2 regions of the Lysinibacillus sp. BF-4 genome follow, and region 2 is predicted to be linked to the other one. Evidence: riboswitches for the same ligand, from Rfam matches in the RefSeq annotation. Region 2 holds a riboswitch; the other holds the start of a gene.

Region 1 (10,030 bases), on a different contig from region 2:
TTATTTACAAAAAGCGCTTAGCCTTCATGAAGGTAATATTTCGAAAACGGCTGAAGCACTTGGTTTAAGTCGCCAAAGCCTGCAATACCGCTTAAAAAAGTTTATGTAACGAAAAAGAGGCATCGCATACGCGACGCCTCTTTTATTATTTTTTAGCTCGTTTTGTGAGTCGACCAAGTGCGAATGCACCTAAACCAACACCAACAAGCGTCGTTGTTTTTTTATCAAATACTTGTTTCACAACAAGCTCCAGATTTTGTGGACGCTCAGCTAGTCGGCGCATAAAGTAGCCGTACCAGTCAGCACCAAATGGTAAATACGTACAGAAATTAAAGCCTTCTGCAGCAAGGTCGTATTGCATTTCGCTACGGAAGCCATATAACATTTGGAACTCAAACGCATCATGTGGAATATTATGCGCTTTAACAAAACGCTTTACGTGGGCAATAATGTTATGGTCATGCGTTGCGATTGACGTAAATTTGCCGTTAAGTAAATGATATTCAATTAGCTTAATATAGTTTTTATCAATGTCTTCTTTGGTTTGGTAAGCCAAGGAAGCGTTTTCTTTATAGGCCCCTTTTACAAGACGTAAGCGGTAATCCTTAAAGCGCTCAGCATTTTCTAGCGCTTCGTAAAAGTACGCTTGAATAACTGTGCCCACATTATCAAACTCTTTATGCAGACGCTCCATCAACTCAAAAGATTGGTGCAATGTTTCGTAAGTCTCTGTGTCAAAGTTAATAAATATACCGTAGTCATGCGCGGTTTTTACAATGTCGTGCAGGCTATTATAACAAAGCTCAAGGTCAAAGCTTAGACCGAGTTGTGTTGGTTTAAGTGAAATATGTGCATTCAGCCCTTCAGCATGAATGGTTTCGATAACAGCTAAAATATTGTTTTTTGCTGCCAGTGCTTCTGCCTCATCATGAACAAACTCGCCTAAATTATCGACTGTGCAGGCAATGCCTTTTGCGTTAAGACGCTTGATTGTTGTAACAACTTCTGGGATGGTTGTGCCTGCGACAACGCTTTGTGCGCCTAGACGTAAGCCAAATTTTTGTGCACCTGCGTTTAGTGCGCGGTTTTCAGATAATGCGATGAAAAAATCTCGTAAATTCATAAAAAACACTCCTTTTCACTTGTTGAAAATAATTTTAATTTGGATTATAGCACGTTTTAAAAAATTGCCAATGCCGCAAATACTCAGATAATGGAGAAATGAAGGGAAAAAAGAGCATTTTTCGTTGATATATCAATGAATTTTGCACTAAATAAAATATTTTTAAAATTAAGGTGCAAAATATTTTTCGGTATTATTTTTGAAATATAATTGATTAATCGTCGTATATAGGGTTTAATAGAACTTAAATTTCAAAAAATCGCAACAAGAAAAGGGGATGGCTAGATGTCACAAGAGCAAATGTACCAGCTTGTAGCAATTATTATTTATATGGCAGTGCTACTTGCAATTGGTTGGTATGCCTATAAGAAGACGAGTAATTTAACAGACTACATGCTAGGAGGGCGCTCACTTGGCCCGATTGCAACTGCGTTAAGTGCAGGGGCAGCTGATATGTCAGGCTGGTTGTTAATGGGTTTACCGGGCGTTATTTATGTAACAGGTTTAGGGAAATCGTGGATGGCAATTGGTTTAGTTGTGGGGGCTTATATTAACTGGTTAGTTGTAGCGCCACGCTTACGTGCCTATACGTATGTTAACGACACAATTACAATTCCGAGCTTTTTAGAAAAACGTCTACTCGACAAATCACGTTTACTACGAATTGTAACGGGTATTGTTATTTTAATATTCTTTACGTTTTATGTATCATCAGGTATGGTATCGGGCGGTAAGTTTTTCTTAAGCTCATTTGGGCTAGATTACCATATTGGTTTATTAGTAGTGGCCGCAGTTGTTATCGCTTACACATTATTTGGAGGCTTCCTCGCGGTAAGCTATACGGATGTTATTCAAGGGACAATCATGTTTTTAGCATTAATTTTAGTACCTATTGTGGGCTTAACGTACACAGGCGGTATTGCTGAAACAATTAGTACCGTAAAAAATGCCTCACCTCTACATTTTAGTTTCTTTGAGGGTGTTACAGCAATTAGTATTATTTCGTCACTCGCATGGGGGCTTGGCTACTTTGGTCAACCACATATTATTGTGCGTTTTATGGCGATTAAAACGATTAAAGAAACACGTAGTGCTCGCCGCATTGGTATTGGTTGGATGTTTTTAAGTATGTTGGGAGCTGTATTTACAGCGATTGTTGGGTATGCGTACTTCCTGCAACAAGGTGCGACACTTGAGGACCCGGAAACTGTATTTATTGTATTAGGTCAAATTATTTTCCATCCGATTATTGCAGGTGTTATTTTAGCGGCTGTACTTTCGGCTGTAATGAGTACGATTTCGTCACAGTTAATCGTTACGTCATCGGCATTAATTGAGGATTTATATAAGGCATTTAATAAAGCACCAAAGTCAGATAGTTACTATGTTTTCTTGGGACGAGTAGCGGTATTTGCGGTGTCTGTTGTAGCCATTATGTTAGCTTGGCCAAATAATGAGTCGGTGTTAGATCTTGTATCGTTTGCTTGGTCAGGTTTTGGTAGTGCCTTTGGGCCGCTTATTTTACTAAGCCTTTACTGGCGTAAAACAACGTCTCAAGGTGCAGTTGCAGGTCTTATTGTAGGTGCGGTTGTGGTCTTTGTTTGGGAGAAATTTAAGTGGTTCGAACTTTACGAAATCGTGCCAGGTTTCTTGTTAAGCCTTATTACGATTGTAGTAGTGAGCTTAATCACGTATAAGCCAAATAAGGAAATTGACGAAACATTTGATGCGGCAGTTGCGCATTTACATGAGGAAATGAAAAAATAATAGCACAAAAGGGAGTGGCCGCGGCCACTCCCTTTTTTGTTAGGATTTATTGACTTTTAAAATCGCATTAATACGGAAAGCAAAGAATCCTGCAAATACACCTAAAATAATATCTTTTGGTAGTGGGCCAAGCATCCAAGCCCAAGCCATCCAGTAATCAAAGCCTTCTGGTGCACCTGCCCATAGCATATAGGCTGCATACATCCAGTTTGTACCGATGATATACGTAATAACAGTACCAACTAACGAGGCGATGACATAGCTTTTTACAGTGCCATGCTTCTCTGTCATTTTGCCAATAATATAGGCGATTAAAATAAAGACGACGATAAAGCCAAAGGTAGGGGCTAAAATCATAGATATGCCGCCTTTAAACTGAGCAAAGACAGGCGCACCTGCTAGCCCAATTAAAGTATAAACGAGCATAGCGATTGCACCTTTACGTGCACCTAAAACTAGCCCTGCTAATGTTGCAAAAAAAGATTGTAGCGTAATTGGCACGCCGCCTACCACAAGGAACGGGGCAAAAGCCGTAATGTTTGCGCCAATCATCATAAGTGTCGAAAATAACGCACAGTATACCATATCAACTGTCGAAAATTTACTACCTGCGCGTGCTTGTTGAACTGTAGTTGCCATCAAGTATCACTCCAATAACTAGTATGTTTCTAGTTTAGTGGAGTAAAGTATTTAAGTCAACTATATATTTATAATGGTTAACACATATTAACGGCGTGAGTTCCATTCCGCAATAATAACAAATACAATGACGAGTGAGAAGGCAACAACGTAAAACCAAATCGGTACACTCATAAATTTCACCTCCAGCTCTCCACAAATGCGTAAAAATCGTATACACTAGAGAGGATGAATTTTTAAACGAGGAGAGATTGCTATGCTTCATAATACATGGAAAGATTCGCCAACTTTACGTACGGTAACTTGTACACATACGGATGCAGCGAAATATTTAGTATCAAACGTTTTAACAGTAGGTAAACAATACGAAGTGAAAAACGAAACAGACGAATTTATTTTCGTGATTGATAACACAGGTCACATTGGTGGCTACTATAAAACATACTTTGCATAACTCTATTTTAGCATAGACAGGTATCGCTTGAGCGATTGTTTGGAGGTTGTAATAGGCAAATGGGCATCATGATAAGACAGCTTGGCTTAATTACACTGGTGATTTTTGGTGGTACATTTTTGATGCGCTACCTACGAGCTGGCGAAGTGCTAGCTGACCAGTTAATGGGTGCAGGCGTAGGGCTTGCATTAGTAGTGATTGGGACACTCGTCCAACGTATCCAGCATGCAAAAAGAGGCTAGGGGAATGTCCCTTAGCCTCTTTGTTTTATAGTAATTTTGTAAGGTTTGCCATTTCGATTGCGGCAACGGCAGCGTCATAGCCTTTATTGCCAGCTTTAGTGCCTGCGCGCTCAATTGCTTGTTCGATGGTTTCGGTTGTGACGATACCAAAAATGGTTGGTACGCCGGTTTGTAGTCCGACTTGGGCAATGCCTTTAGCGGCTTCATTACATACATAGTCATAATGCGTTGTTGAGCCACGAATGACAGTGCCTAAACCAATAACAGCATCGTATTTTTTGCCTTCTGCCATTTTTTTAGCGATAAAGGGTACTTCAAAAGCGCCAGGTACCCATACCACTTCGATATTGTCATCCGCGACACCATGACGTTTAAGCCCGTCTACTGCGCCAGCTAGTAATTTGTCGTTAATAAACTCGTTAAAGCGACCTACAACAATGCCTACCTTTAATTGTGTACCGACTAATTGTGCTTGAATTGTGTTTACCATGTTAATTTCCTCCTTAAAGTACATGTTGCATTTTGTGTTTTTTTGCTGCCATATAGTTGGCGTTTTCTTGTGCTAGCCCTGCAATGAGTGGGATGCGTGCGCTAACCGTAATGCCGTAGCGCTCAAGTTGCGCCACTTTATCAGGGTTGTTAGTTAGGAGACGTACCGTTGTAACGCCTAAGTCTTTAAGCATTTGTGCACATAGGCGGTAATCGCGTAGCTCGCTCGCAAAGCCTAACAGTTCATTAGCCTCTACTGTGTCATAGCCTTGCTCTTGCAGCTCATAAGCTTTGAGTTTGTTTAATAACCCAATGCCGCGCCCTTCTTGTCGCATATAAAGCACTGCGCCTGTACCGTCTTGCTCAATGGCTGTTAACGCGGCTTGTAGTTGAGGTCCGCAATCACAACGTTTAGAGCCAAAGACATCACCTGTTAAGCACTCCGAATGAATGCGAATGAGCGGAGCTTCGGCTTCGTGTAGTGTGCCTTTTGTTAACGCAATATGCTCCTTATCGTCAAGCGTATTGCTGTAGCCAATCATCGTAAAATCACCAGCAACCGTTGGCATTACAACAGTAGCCTCGCGCGTAATGACTTGTTCTTTTTCGAGACGGTAGGCAATTAAAGCCTCGATAGTAATGATTTTCATGTTTAAGGTTTGCGCTGTTTGTTGGAGCTCAGGTAGGCGCGCCATTGTGCCGTCCGCATTCATAATTTCGCAAATGACACCTGCATGCGTACTCCCCGCAAGCATCGCTAAATCGACAGCTGCCTCGGTATGACCAGGGCGTGCAAGTACACCATCAGGCTTAGCAATCAAAGGAAAAACATGCCCAGGACGGCGGAAGTCTGCCGCTTTTGCTGTAGGGTCGATGAGTTTTTCGATTGTTTTGGCACGCTCAAAGGCGCTAATGCCGGTTGTTGTTTCCATATGATCCACGCTTACGGTAAATGCGGTTTGATGAAAATCCGTATTGCGTGCGACCATTGGGGCAAGTTGTAAACGGCTCGCAATGGTCGGGCTTAGTGGTGTACAAATTAACCCCTTGCCATACGTTGCCATAAAGTTAATGACTTCAGGTGTCGCAAGCTCTGCGAGTGCAACAAAGTCACCTTCATTTTCGCGGTTTTCGTCGTCTACTACGATAATCATTTTGCCTTGTTTTAAATCTGCTAGTGCTTCCTCTATTGTATTAAACATTGTATAACCACCTTAAAATCCGTTTTGTCGTAAAAAATCTGCTGTTACTTTACTATTTTGTCCTTGAAGCTGACGTGCTACATATTTGCTAAGCATATCGGTTTCGATATTGACGGTATCGCGCTCGCGCTTAAAGCCAAGTGTTGTTTGGTCAAATGTGTGTGGGATGAGCGAAACCGTTACCAGCTCTGGTTGTAAAGCAAAAATGGTAAGGCTAATGCCATCAACCGCAATAGAGCCACGCGGTATAAGTAAGGCGCTTGCCTCGCGTGAAATTTTAATATCCACATATACTGCGTTAGAGAAGGGGCGCTTACGTAAAATCGTGCCCACCTCATCCACATGACCTGCCACAAAGTGACCACCAAACCGTTTATTAGCTGCCATAGCGCGCTCAAGGTTAACGCGTGCACCAGTTTGTAAGCTAGCTAGTGTTGTTGCACGCACGGTTTCTGGCATGACGTCTGCTGTAAAACTTGATGTTGTAAAGCTAGTAACGGTAAGGCATACGCCATTTACTGCGATGCTATCGCCAATATGCATATCCGCTATAATATCGTGTGCGCCAATGGTGAAGGCAATCGCCTCCTTACCCATCGTCATGCTGTTAATCGTGCCAAATTCTTCGATAATACCTGTAAACAAAAGCTCACCTCATTTTAGCGTCATCGTAATTTTAATATCTTCGCCAATGCGCGCTACCTCATCAAATTTAAACGGACGGGGTAGTGCTTTTGTAATCATGGGAAGGGCGTCGCTACCTAATAATTTTGGTGCGACATAGGTAATCATTTTTTGCACAAAGCCTTGTTGTAAAAAGGCATCCGCAATGCCACAGCCTGCCTCAACATAAAGCGTCATAATGCCTTCGTCTGCTAGGCGGCGCAGTACATTGCCAAGTGAACAATTGTCGAGTACAAAAACCCGCACGCGTGCTAGCTCACGTGGTTCACTTGTAAAAAGCCAAGTAGGTGCGGCATGATCCGTAAATACCGTAGCACTCGCAGGGATTTTGCCGAAGCGGTCAATAATCACGCGAATGGGCTGTTTTTTAGTCGTGCTTAGGCGATTTGTTAGGCTCGGGTCGTCAATACATACCGTATTTGTGCCAACTAAAATGGCATCATGGTGTGCGCGTGCTAAATGCACATCCTCCTTGACCTTTTTGCCTGTAATAAAGGTTTGCTCACCCTTACTTGCTGTAATTTTGCCATCAAGCGAGATGGCTTGTTTTAACGTTACATAAGGCTGATGCTGTGAAATGAAATGAAAGAACGGTGCGTTTAATGCTTTAGCCTCTGTCTCTAAAAGTCCAACATGAACGGCAATACCTGCTTGCTCTAAGCGCCTAGCACCTTTACCTGCAACAAGCGGGTTAGGGTCAAGCGTAGCAATAAAAACATGCGCGACATTAGCCGCAATTAAGGCATCTACGCAAGCTCCTGTTTGCCCCGTATGATTGCACGGCTCTAATGTGACGTAAACATTAGCGCCCTCAGCTTTGTCGCCTGCAATTTTTAGTGCGTTGACTTCGGCATGAGCATCGCCCGCTTTTAAATGTGCGCCAAAGCCAACAATATCTTCACCCTTAGTGATCACGCAGCCAACAAGTGGGTTAGGGGACGTTTGGTTTTTACCTGTTTGCGCAAGCTGTAGCGCAAATTGCATAAATCGTTGTTCCATCCAAAAAGCACCTCCTCAAAATAATAAAAAGCCCGCTGCATCTAACAGGGGCTTGTGAAGTAGGCATTGCGAAATAAACCAGCGCGTACGCTAGTTTTTTGCCACTTCCTTCTCTCATCCAGACTGTACTGTCGGCTCTGGAATTTCACCAAATCCTGCTCCAAAGAGCTCGCGGGCTATACCGCCGGTTGGGACTTACACCCGACCCCGAAGGAAAACTATGCAATTAAAAAAGACCACACAACTGTTTTGTGGGGTCAGAAAATAAGCTACGGCAAAGCGCGTAACTTTTACTTCCTTCTCTCATCCAGACTATACTGTCGGCTTTGGAATTTCACCAAATCCTGCTCCAAAGAGCTCGCGGGCTATACCGCCGGTTAGGACTTTCACCTGACCCCGAAGGAAAACTATTCGTATGTGACACCCATTATACATGAATGTTCAGAAAAATCTAGTAAGGAATTTCGAAAAGTTGAAGCAGTATTCAGCAAAGAGTAGTGACAGCAAGCATAAAAACGCCACAGAAATAAATTTATTTCTGTGGCGTTAATTGTTATAAATCGCGACTTAAATTGCGCATTTCGCGTTCGATTTGTGCTTGTTGTACCGACGATTGCCCTTGTAGTAATAGGGTTTCTTCAACGTCTGCCAGTAAGCGTTGTTGCGTTTGTTGAAGCTCGGTAGCATCAAAGTGGGCCTCCATACGCTGCTCAGCTGAAGCTAAACGACGATGTAAATCCGCACGCTGGCGGTCACGCTGTGAACTAATAAGCAGTGCGATTTGGTTTTTCCATAATGGAATGGTAGTCATTAAAGACGTTTGGATTTTTTCGGATAGTACTTGGTTAGATTGTTGAATCATGCGAATTTGCGGTGCGGCTTGTACCGTTAGCTCGCGCGCAATTTGTAAATCATACAGGCGCTGATCAAGGCGCTGTAATTGATTTTTGGCATCCTCAAATGCTTGCGGTGCAAGGCTTTGTGGGTCTTGTGCCGCCATGGCTTCTATACGTGGTAACTCACGGCTCGTAAAATCATATTGCTTTAGCTCACCTGCGGCTAAAATGATTGATAGCTCGTCGTGATAGCTTTGGTTAAGGCGGTACATTTCGTTTAGTACCTCAATATCCTCTAATAATTGCTTTTGTGCGCGGTGCAATTGCAACTCAATACGCTCAATCTGAATGCTTGCCCGCTCATAGTGCATTGTACTTTCAGGCGAAGGTTCGCTCTTTTTTTTGAAGAAACGAGATAATAGATTTGTATCATTTTCTTCTACTTTAACACTCGTGATTGTATCCACTAATTGCTGCAAAGTATTGCCGACTTTAGTAATGTCGCGGTTTTTAATATGGTACAGCACGCGATCACTAAATTGTGAAATCGCGCGCTGTGTGTTGTGTCCAAGTGTAAGGATGGACTCATAGTTATTCATATCAATTTCGCCTGCGATTTTTAGCGCGTGTGGCTTGGTTTGCTCAGGCAAAAGTTCAAATGTTTTCATTATTTGTCGCCTCGCCATTCTATTTGTTTTTTGCGTTTTTCTGATGAATATTTGATGTAATCTAGCTCGTTGTTAAGGTGCTCAATATCATTAGCTAGCACTTCTTTTAAGTCGAGTTTTAACGTATCTGTTAAATCATCGAGTGTTGCGTGTGTTTCGGATAGCGCTGCTGTAATTTCCTTATCGCGCACTTGCTGGCGAGACAGGAAGCTGTATTTTTCGGTAAGCTGTACAGCTGAGTCAAGGTGACCATAAAAGAACGGCTCTGCCGCGAAAAACTTCTCAGGTGTTTGACGCACAAGGCGCACAATATTTTTTGCCACACTTGTCATCTCATGCAGTTGCTTAAAGGAATTAATAGAGCGCACTTTTAAGTAGGCATTATTGAGTGCTTTAATTTTTGTTTTGGCAATTTTAAGTTGGGCATTTACATGCTTAAACTCTTTGCGTGTTAGTGAAGTTTTGCGACGACGATTGAAAAGTTGCAATTGTTTTATAGAAAAATTGACGACCACATAACTACCAAAAAATGCGCCGAGCATTAACAAACTAGAATCCTGCGAATCTGCAGCAAAGCCAAATGCTAAAAAACTCGTAACTAGCGTAATCGTGTGGCGTAATAAGTTTTGAAAGAACGTAAGCATAGGGTAACCTCCTAAATAGTATCTCTCCCTATTATACGTCAAACAACGGGTAAAGTTTCAAAAAAAGTATTGACGACAACGGGATGGCGTATAGGAAAAATAAAAAGAGAGGGGATAACTTTTCCTCTCGTTATTAGGCTTTTAATGTAAGTCAACGGTATTTAAATAATAGGGTGATGCCGATGTTAAGTAAAAAATGGACAATAATTGGTACTACAATATTATTTGTTTGAAAGTAAACCCAGCCAAATACTAAGCTAGGGATTGTAATGTTAAGTAGCAT
Region 2 (10,030 bases):
ATGGCATTTACGTTTTTTAGGGAGGTTTTGACTTCATGGATAAAAAGAAAAAACGCTTAGTAACGCGCACAATTATTTTAGTACTTTTAGTTGTAGCGATTGGCTATGTTGTTTATTCGACAGCAACTAAAGATAAAACAAGCGTGCTACAAGTTGGTGATAAAGCACCTAACTTCTCGCTCGTAGACCTTGAAGGTAATAAACATGTGCTATCTGATTATGAAGGACAAGGTGTATTATTAAATTTCTGGGGTACATGGTGTAAACCATGTGAAAAAGAAATGCCTTATATGAATAGTCAATATGCGCAGTACAAAGATCAAGGTGTTGAGATTTTAGCTATCAACATTGCACAATCAGATTTTGAAGTACAAAAATTTGTTGATCAATACGGGCTAGACTTCCCTGTGGTAATTGATAAAACAAAAGGTGTACGAAATGCATACAACATCATAGGTTTACCCGCAACTATTTTAGTATCACCTGAGGGTAAAGTAACAAAAATCGTAACGGGTGAATTAACGGAGCAACAAATTGGGGCAATGATGGAGTCAATTAAGCCGCAATAATAAGGAGTGTCAGTCACATGGAGAAGGAAAAAATTACTTGTGCTTGTGGACATGTTAACCCTTATGGTACAAAGCTTTGCGAAAAATGTGGTAGACCATTAACAGAGGAAGAAAAGAACACCAAAGTTGTTGATATGCGTTATGACGGTAAAGCCATTCGTTCTAAAACGTATAATCGTTCAATCGTCGACAAAATTTGGAATTTCTTCTCGAGCGTTAAGGTAGGGATTGCGTTAATTATTATTACGCTACTTGCAGCTTCGGTCGGTACATTTTTACCGCAAGAGTTTTATGTCAATGTAGGTACACTTGGCGATAAGGGCGCATACTATGAAAATACGTATGGCACAATCGGTAAAATTTATTATGCATTAGGGCTGTCTGATTTATATAGTTCTTGGTGGTTCCAAGTACTTGTAGGAATGCTTGGTATTTCGATTATCGTAGCGAGTATTGACCGTGGTATCCCACTGCATAAATCATTAACGAACCAACGTGTAAAGCGACACGAGAGCTTTATGAAGCGCCAACGTATCGTAGCACAAGGTGAAGTCGAAGATAATGAGCAAACATTAGCAACGATAGAAAAAGAAATGAAAGCGTTAAAATATAAGGTTCGTCGCGATGGGGATGCATTATTAGCTGAAAAAAATCGCTTTTCTCGATACGGCCCCTATATTAATCACGTAGGTTTAATTGTATTTTTAACAGGTGTATCACTACGCGTTATACCTGGTTTATATGTTGATGAGTCGATGTTGATTCGAGAAGGCGAAACAATTGAAGTTATGGGTATGCCAGGTTATTTCCTTGAAAATGACAAGTTTATTTTGGAAATGCACGAAAACGATAAAGATGGACCATCGGGTGAGCAAGTACGACAAGGTGTTAACGTGGTAGCGAAAAACTTCCAAACGAACGCTAAATTATATAAGCAACCAGAAGGTGCATTACCAGGAGATACTGACAATTTAGAGTTAGTAAAAGAATATTCGATTCGTGTTAACCATCCTTTGCAATATGATGGCTACTCGCTTTATCAAATGGATTACCGTTTAGATGAGCTGTATACGATGACATTTGATTTAGTTAACAAAGAAACAGAAGAGTCTTATGGGCAAGTGACGGTTCAACTAGATAATCCAGAGGCGAAATATGATTTAGGTAATGGTTCAAGTGTTGAGATTTTAAATTATACACCGGACTTTGCAGGCTTTAAAGATGGTGTACCACAAACTAATTTACCAGTGCCTGATAATCCAGCGTTTGTCTTTAAAATGACAACACCTGATACGCCAGAAGGCGAAACGAGCTTTGTGGCGATTCGTAACACATTGGAGCCATTAGGTGAAAACAAAAATATGATGAAGTTTGCTTCAGCAACAACGCGTAACTCATCAGGTTTAACGATTCATAAGGATAGTACGATCCCAATTATTGCTGTTGGTGGTATCATCTTTATGATTGGTGTAGCTATCGGCTCCTATTGGAACCACCGTCGTTTATGGGTACAGGCAACAAAAGATGGCAAGCTTATTCTTGCGGCCCATACTAATAAAAACTGGTTTGGTTTGAAAAAAGAACTTGATATTGTCACGCAAGCAGCGCAATTACCAGCTTACGTTGACCAGCTTGATTTAAATGATTCCGAAGAAAAACAGGAAGGTGACGAAGCATAATGAGTTTAATTAGTCTTAGTGGTAACTTACTATTTGTAGCTTTCCTTGCTTATTTAATTGCAACTTTATTTTTCGGTGGAGCAGTAAAAAATTCACATGATAAAAGGGAAGCGGCAGCTCGCCATGCAGATAAGTGGGGGAAAATTGCGATTATCATTACTATTATTGGTTTTATCGCAAACCTAGGTTACTTTATCACACGTTGGATGTATACAGGTCATGCGCCAGTAAGTAATATGTTTGAGTTTACAACAGCATTTGGTATGTTTATTGTACTGGCATTTATTATTATGTACTTTATGTACCGTGCTACTGTACTTGGTTTAATTGCTTTACCAATCGCTGTATTAATTATTGGTTATGCGGCAATGTTCCCAACAGACGTTAGCCCACTTGTACCATCATTACAAAGTAACTGGCTTACAATCCACGTGCTCTCTGCAGCATTTGGTCAATCTATTTTATCTATTAGTGCTGTAGCAGGTCTTGTGTATTTATTAAAAGTAGTAGATTTAACAAAACCATCTAAAGAGCGCACAGCATTAGAGGCAATAATGTTCTTTGTGGTAGTAGTTATTGGTTTCGTATTAGTAACGTTGGTGTTCCGTGGTATTGGCTACGAAGCGCAGTTTACGTATATGGATAAGGACGAAATTCAACGTGAAATTACGTATGACGTACCAGCGCTATTTGGTATGAATGAATCTGTGGCTTTAACAGAAGGTAAAATGAAGCCGTTAATGGATACACCACCTATTATTAACGCTAAGAAATTAACAACGGTAGCGTGGTCACTATTAGTAGGTTCAATCCTTTACTTACTTATTCGTTTACTATCACGTAAACGTGTAAGTGAGATGCTTAAACCGTTTGTTAAGCGTGCTAACTTAGAGTTAATGGACGAGATTGGTTACCGTTCTGTATTAATTGGTTTCCCGGTCTTCACCCTTGGTGCTTTAATCTTCGCTATGATTTGGGCGCAAGAGGCATGGGGTCGCTATTGGGGCTGGGATCCAAAAGAAGTATGGGCATTAATCACTTGGTTGTTCTATGCTGCGTTCCTTCACCTTCGTTTATCAAAAGGTTGGGAAGGTCGTAAATCAGCATGGCTTGCATTAATCGGCTTTGCGATTATGATTTTCAACTTAGTTGTTATTAACTTAATCATCGCGGGACTTCACTCATACGCGTAACGATTGGAGAAGCACATGACGAAAAATGTGCTTCTCTTTTCAATTTGTGAAGTAAATTGTACAATAGATATAGATGAATGTAGAAAGGGGTAACACAATGTCAGACAATATTTCCATCCTTGTAGTAGATGACGAAGATCGCATCCGTCGCTTATTAAAAATGTACCTAGAGCGCGAAGGCTACGAGATTGATGAAGCAGAGAATGGCGAGGAAGCACTAGCCATGACATTAGAAAAAGATTATCACTGTATTTTGCTCGACATTATGATGCCAGAAAAAGATGGATTACAAGTATGTGAGGAGTTGCGTGAGCGTTCTACGACACCCATTATTTTACTTACCGCAAAAGGCGAGGAGGCAAACCGCGTGCATGGCTTTGAAATTGGCGCTGACGATTACATCGTAAAGCCATTTAGCCCGCGCGAGGTTGTGTTGCGTGTGAAAGCTATTTTACGACGCTCACAAGCCTTTGCACCTGCAGCGAACGCATCAACTTCAAAAGACTTAGTTGTCTTCCCGCATTTAATGATTGACCATGATGCACACCGTGTCACAGCGGAGGGAGTAGAAGTTAACCTTACACCAAAAGAGTATGAGCTATTATACTTCTTAGCAAAATCACCAGATAAGGTATTTGACCGTGAGCAATTGTTAAAAGAAGTATGGCATTATGATTTCTTTGGTGATTTACGTACAGTTGATACGCACGTAAAACGACTGCGCGAGAAGCTAAACCGTGTATCTGAAAATGCTGCTAAAATGATTGTTACGGTTTGGGGCGTCGGCTATAAATTTGAGGTCGTGAATGAATAGAATATGGAATAGTGTTGTCGGGAAGCTGTGGGTAACCATCTTGCTTCTCGTTTCATTTGTACTGTTTGTTTTTACCGTACTTATGCTTGAGTTTTTACAAAACTATCACGTGCAACAAGCTGAGTCGTCATTACGACAAACAGCCCATACCATTGCTAGCCTTTATGACGAGGAGCAACTGGATAGTAAGACCGAAAGCATGCTTGAAGATATTTTGCCAGAAGGTACGAATGCCTTGGTGGCTAATACGAGCCGCGATATTGTAATGGCGTTACAAGACGGCAAAAACCAAAAAGAGATTGAACAAACGATTTTAGATAATAAGGCGTTTGCCAAAGTATATTCTACAACTGAGCCAATTGTTAAAGAACTCTTAATGCCATCCTACTCTGAACAAGAAGCAATGGATACGTATTTAGTATTAGCTTTCCCATTAAACGGTGAGAGCGAGATGCACGGGGCAGTCTTTATGTACCAAAACCCAGAGGCCTTACATAAAACTTCTCGTGAGACAACAAAAATTGTCCTATTAGCGGCTATTATCGCCTTTGTATTAACGACCTTCTTTGCCTTTTTCCTATCTTCACGTATTACACTGCCTTTGCGCAAGATGCGTGAAACAGCAATTGAGCTATCAAAGGGTAAGTTTGATAATAAAGTCGTTGCGAGCCAAAATGATGAAATTGGACAACTAGCAAATGCCTTTAACCAAATGGGGCGTCAGTTAAAGCATAATTTAGAGGTTATTAATCAAGAGAAGGAGCAAGTCTCTAATATTTTAACTTCTATGACAGATGCGGTGATTACCTTTAATAGTGACAGCACCATTTTGCTGAGCAATCCACCTGCGGAAAAGTTATTGCAAATGTGGTTTGTAAATAAAGGAAGCCAAAGTAGTGAGCCATTACCACCTGAAATTTATCACATGCTAGATCATGTATTAGTGTTTGAGGATAAATTAGAAGAAGAAATTGAAATGCACGGTGCTTACTACAGCATTACGATAAGCCCGTTGTACGGTGGTAACTCTGTACGAGGCGCAGTAGCCGTTATTCGTGATATGACTGAGCAGCACCGCTTAGAAAAGTTGCGCTCTGATTTTATTGCGAATGTATCACATGAGCTACGCACGCCGATTGCTATGTTACAAGGCTACTCTGAGGCGATACTAGATGAAGTCGTTACTACTGAGGAAGACCGCAATGAAATGATTCGTATTATTTATGATGAGTCACAGCGAATGGGTCGCCTAGTATCTGAGTTATTAGATTTAGCGCGTATGGAAGCGGGACATATGATGCTTAATACAGAAACCTATCCGCTTAATACAGTATTTGAACGTATTACGCAAAAGTTTGCGCAAGTGGCAAAAGAAAAGCACGTTAACTTAATATTTACTAGTGAATTTGAGCCGCATGAGACGGTAGTGTTAGATGAAGATCGCATTGAGCAGGTACTAACAAACTTAATTGACAACGCTATTCGTCATACACTTGAAGATGGTACAGTAAGTGTGAAAGTTGAGCGTGAGGAAACCTTTGTTAAAGTACTTGTGCAAGACTCAGGCGTTGGTATACCACAAGAAGACTTGCCTTACGTGTTTGAGCGCTTTTATAAGGCAGATAAGGCACGTACCCGTTCTAAAGGTGGTACGGGATTAGGTTTAGCGATTGCACGTAATATTGTAAAGGCACATTCGGGTAATATTATGGTGGATAGTGTAGAAGGACAAGGTACAACCTTTACATTTTATTTACCCTTACGTTAAACAAAAGCAGTAGTACTTTACAATTCATTGTAAATTGCCTATGATAGTAGTGTAACAACTAAAAAATATGATTCATCTTCGGGGCAGGGTGCAATTCCCGACCGGCGGTAATTATGCGGTAGCTGTTCGACAGCAACCTATAAGCATACGAGCCCGCGACCTACTCATTTTTGTGAGTAGCTGACTTGGTGCAACTCCAAGGCCGACAGTATAGTCTGGATGGGAGAAGGTGAAGGTACGACATGTGTAATGTCTTTTTTATGCCACACATTTGTCGGACCTTTCTTCTTGCGAGGTGTAATCAGCAAAGAGGAGAGAGTAACATGGAAAAGCAACGCAAGCGCACAAAGTATTTCGTAACAATCGGGATGTTGAGTAGTATTGGCTTTTTACTACATTTATTAAATTTTCCGATTCCACCGTTTCCCGCATTTTTAAAGGTTGATTTTAGTGATATGCCAGCATTACTAGCAGTCATTACAATGGGACCAGCAGCAGGTATTTTAGTAGAGCTATTTAAAAATGTATTGGATTGGTTATTTACAGGTACTGAAACAGGTGTGCCAGTGGGGCATATTGCCAACTTTACTACAGGGGTATTATTCATTATGCCTGTGTATATGGTTTTTAATCGTTTTAAATCTGTGAAAGGGCTAATTACTGGCTTAATCGCAGGGACACTTGTTATGGCTGTCGGCATGAGCTTTTTAAATTATGCTGTATTTTTACCAATGTATACGTACTTTTTAGGTATGGATCAAGTCGTTGGTGATGCATTATACGTTATGATTATCAAAGGTATTTTACCGTTTAATATTATTAAAGGTATTATTATTACAGTTATTATGGTGCTGTTATATAAAGCAATGGATAAATGGATTATTCAGCAGCAAAAGCAGTATCATTACCAATAATTATCAAAAAAGCAGTGTCACGTCTTTCTCGTGATGCTGCTTTTGTGTTTGATGTAGCCTATCCTTTTTGTGAGCTTAAAAGTTTGTTATACTTAGAACTAGTAAATTAACTTACGGGAGATAAAAATATGAGATGTCCTTCATGCCAATATAATGGTACGCGAGTTGTTGATACGCGACCAGTTGATGATAATAAAGAAATTCGACGTCGTAGAGAGTGCGAGTCTTGCAGTTATCGCTTCACAACGTTTGAAAAAATAGAAGAAACACCATTAATTGTTGTAAAGAAAGATGGTTCACGTGAGGAGTTTAGCCGCGAAAAATTACTACGTGGTATGATTCGCGCATGTGAGAAACGTCCTGTGGCCCTTGAGGTGCTAGATGAGGTAGTAATTGCTATCGAAAAAGATTTGCGCCAAATGAGTAATGGGGAAGTACAGTCCGATGATGTAGGCGAAAAGGTTATGGATCACCTTGCGTCTATTGACGAGGTAGCATATGTACGCTTTGCTTCTGTGTACCGCCAATTTAAAGATATTAATGTATTTATTGACGAGATTAGAGAGATTATTGAACGCCAATCGAATGCTAAAAAGTAAGGAGCGTGAGCCTGGTGTCATTATTACCACAAGAGCTTCATCAAAATGATGTTTTTTTTGTTGAGCTACCGCAACAACTTTCCGTTACAGAGCGCCAACTACTAACTCTTTTTTACCAACCTATTGTTGGCGGTAAGGCGTTAAGTTTATATTTTACACTTTGGGCTGAGGGTGAGTTTCAAGCTCAAACACCAACGATGCACTATTTTTTAATGCAAACGTTAGATATGGGGCTACAAGAAATTTTAAAGGCTCGCCTAGCTTTAGAAGCTATAGGCTTAGTGCGCACATGGCGTACAAGTAGTGGTGAAGAACGCAGTTTTATTTATGAGTTAGCACGCCCGCTTGAAGCAGGTGTGTTTTTTGCAGACCCCTTATTGTCGATGATGTTATACAGTAAAATTGGTGAGCGTAATTATCGTAACTTGCGTGCACGCTTTATGGAGCAACATAAAAGTCGTGATCAATTTACAGAGGTTACACGAACATTTACAGATGTTTTTACGCCCGTTAATAGTACAGTACCTACGGATTTAGTAATGCCGGTAGCTATGGCTGAAAGTAAAACCTATCCTTTTATGCAACAAAATTTTGATTTTGCGTTGCTTCAATCAGGATTACAAGAGCACTTAGTGCCTGCTGCAGCTTTAACGACTGAGGTGCGTGAAATGATTGCAAAGCTGGCCTTTTTATACCAGCTTTCACCGTTGGATATGCAAAAGGTTGTCATTATGGCACTAGATGATGATTTAGTGATTTCTGATAAGCAATTGCGTAAAGCCGCCGCAGATTATTATAAATTAACAGTATCCACAGTAATGCCTCAAATTACGCCTGTTTTTGATAAGACAGTAGTTGAGCCTACAGGGCAGAGTAAGCAACAAAAACATTTACATTATTTAGCGACAGCTAGCCCGCTTGAAAATTTGCGTCGTCTTCATAAAGGCGCAACACCTTCAGACTCTGCGGTGCAACTTGTTGAGAGTTTGTATATGCGTTATGGGTTACCAACGGGCGTAGTTAATGTCCTAGTAGAGTATGTCATGTTGATTACTGATATGAAATTACCAAAAAAATTTGTAGAGTCTATTGCAGATCATTGGCGTCGGAAGGATATTCAAACTGTAGAGCAAGCGATGCAATTAGCACGTAGTGAGCAACATAAATACAGTAACTACAAAAAACAAATTAAAGAGCCAACTGTTAAGGAAGTTACGCAACCAGCTTCAACAAATGGTTACGATGGTATTACGCCTTATGCATTTTTAAAACGTTTAAATAACGGGCAAGAGCCATTTGATTTTGTTTTAGCGATGGCAGAGGGGCTTGTAACTAAGCATGGTATGCCAGTAGGTGTAGTAAATGTATTAATGGAATATGCGATGCATGAAACGGATGGTAAGGTATCACAAAAATTTGTAGAGACAATCGCTAGTAATTGGCAACAGCTAGGTATTGCAACAGTAGAACAAGCACTTGAAGCAACAACGGCACAACAAGAAGCTTATCGCCCTCGTGTTACAAGAGAGCATATTATTTCTACTGCTACAACCTATGAAGCAATGATTCCTTATACATTTATGAAGGCGTGTTTAAATAATCAAGAGCCATTTCCTTCGATGGTAGCATTAGCTGAAAATCTAGTGCTAACTTATGGCATGCCAGTAGGTGTAGTAAATGTATTAATCGAATATATTTTGCAAAAAGAGAATGGCAAGCTACCTAAGCGTTTAGTAGAAACTATTGCGAGTGAATGGCGACAACAGCAAGTAAATACAGTCGATGAGGCAAAGGCTATGCTTACACAGCATAAAGCACCTAAAAAATATCGTCCGCGCATTTTAGTATGTGAAGAACAAGCGGCTGGTTATGAACGATATGCCATTACGCCATATGTATTTCTTTGTGAGTTACACAATGGACAGGAGCCGCTTGCAAAGGATAGTAAGCTCTGTGAAGATTTAGTGCTACAACATAAGTTGCCTATTGTCGTGACCAATGTATTAGTCGAATATGTTTTTAAACGTAAGGAAGGGTTATTACCACGTGCTTATGTCGAAGCTATTGCTAATCGTTGGAAACTAAATGGCGTTACCACAGTTGAGCAAGCTTTAGCACAAACAGAGCCAAAACCCTCGTATTCACCAACCATTACAACTGCACCACAAGCAGAAAATGCTTATGATAGTGTTACACCATATCAAATGCTTAAACGCTTAGCTAATGACCAAGAGCCTTTTGCTAATGATGTTAAAGTTGCTGAAGAACTTGTCACATTATATGGTTTGCCAATGGGTGTTGCTAATGTATTGGTAGAGTATGTCTTTACATTGCAAGAAGGGCAGCTACCTAAAAATTATGTGAATACAATTGCGAGCAAGTGGCGTGCTAAATCTATTATGACAGTAGAAGCAGCTCTCGCTCATGTGGCGGAGCAACAAAAAGCATATGAAGAAAGACAGCATAATGGTCGTCGTGTTACAGGCAAAGTAGA

What was found. Region 2 has a riboswitch for FMN ahead of CH76_RS01290 (ECF transporter S component). Riboswitches for the same ligand answer to the same signal wherever they lie in the genome.
Positions count from the first base shown of each region.
Region 1: linked by a shared signal. The riboswitch ahead of ribD (bifunctional diaminohydroxyphosphoribosylaminopyrimidine deaminase/5-amino-6-(5-phosphoribosylamino)uracil reductase RibD) and the one ahead of CH76_RS01290 (ECF transporter S component) in region 2 are both predicted to bind FMN.

Region 1 is NZ_JPUW01000016.1:1,122-11,151, reverse strand. Features, by position in the region: gene CH76_RS07070 (helix-turn-helix domain-containing protein) at 1-109, shown strand, start outside; gene CH76_RS07065 (proline dehydrogenase family protein) at 146-1,123, opposite strand; gene putP (sodium/proline symporter PutP) at 1,409-2,890, shown strand; gene CH76_RS07055 (biotin transporter BioY) at 2,930-3,529, opposite strand; gene CH76_RS07050 (DUF6501 family protein) at 3,786-3,983, shown strand; gene CH76_RS07045 (hypothetical protein) at 4,043-4,225, shown strand; gene ribE (6,7-dimethyl-8-ribityllumazine synthase) at 4,251-4,715, opposite strand; gene CH76_RS07035 (bifunctional 3,4-dihydroxy-2-butanone-4-phosphate synthase/GTP cyclohydrolase II) at 4,729-5,916, opposite strand; gene ribE (riboflavin synthase) at 5,929-6,561, opposite strand; gene ribD (bifunctional diaminohydroxyphosphoribosylaminopyrimidine deaminase/5-amino-6-(5-phosphoribosylamino)uracil reductase RibD) at 6,571-7,599, opposite strand; FMN riboswitch at 7,702-7,818, opposite strand; FMN riboswitch at 7,891-8,007, opposite strand; gene CH76_RS07020 (toxic anion resistance protein) at 8,153-9,103, opposite strand; gene CH76_RS07015 (5-bromo-4-chloroindolyl phosphate hydrolysis family protein) at 9,103-9,747, opposite strand; gene CH76_RS07010 (CPBP family intramembrane glutamic endopeptidase) at 9,899-10,030, opposite strand, start outside.
Region 2 is NZ_JPUW01000001.1:251,537-261,566, forward strand. Features, by position in the region: gene resA (thiol-disulfide oxidoreductase ResA) at 36-569, shown strand; gene CH76_RS01270 (cytochrome c biogenesis protein ResB) at 587-2,248, shown strand; gene ccsA (cytochrome c biogenesis protein CcsA) at 2,248-3,441, shown strand; gene CH76_RS01280 (response regulator transcription factor) at 3,539-4,255, shown strand; gene CH76_RS01285 (ATP-binding protein) at 4,248-6,023, shown strand; FMN riboswitch at 6,094-6,258, shown strand; gene CH76_RS01290 (ECF transporter S component) at 6,347-6,937, shown strand; gene nrdR (transcriptional regulator NrdR) at 7,066-7,536, shown strand; gene CH76_RS13400 (DnaD domain protein) at 7,551-10,030, shown strand, end outside.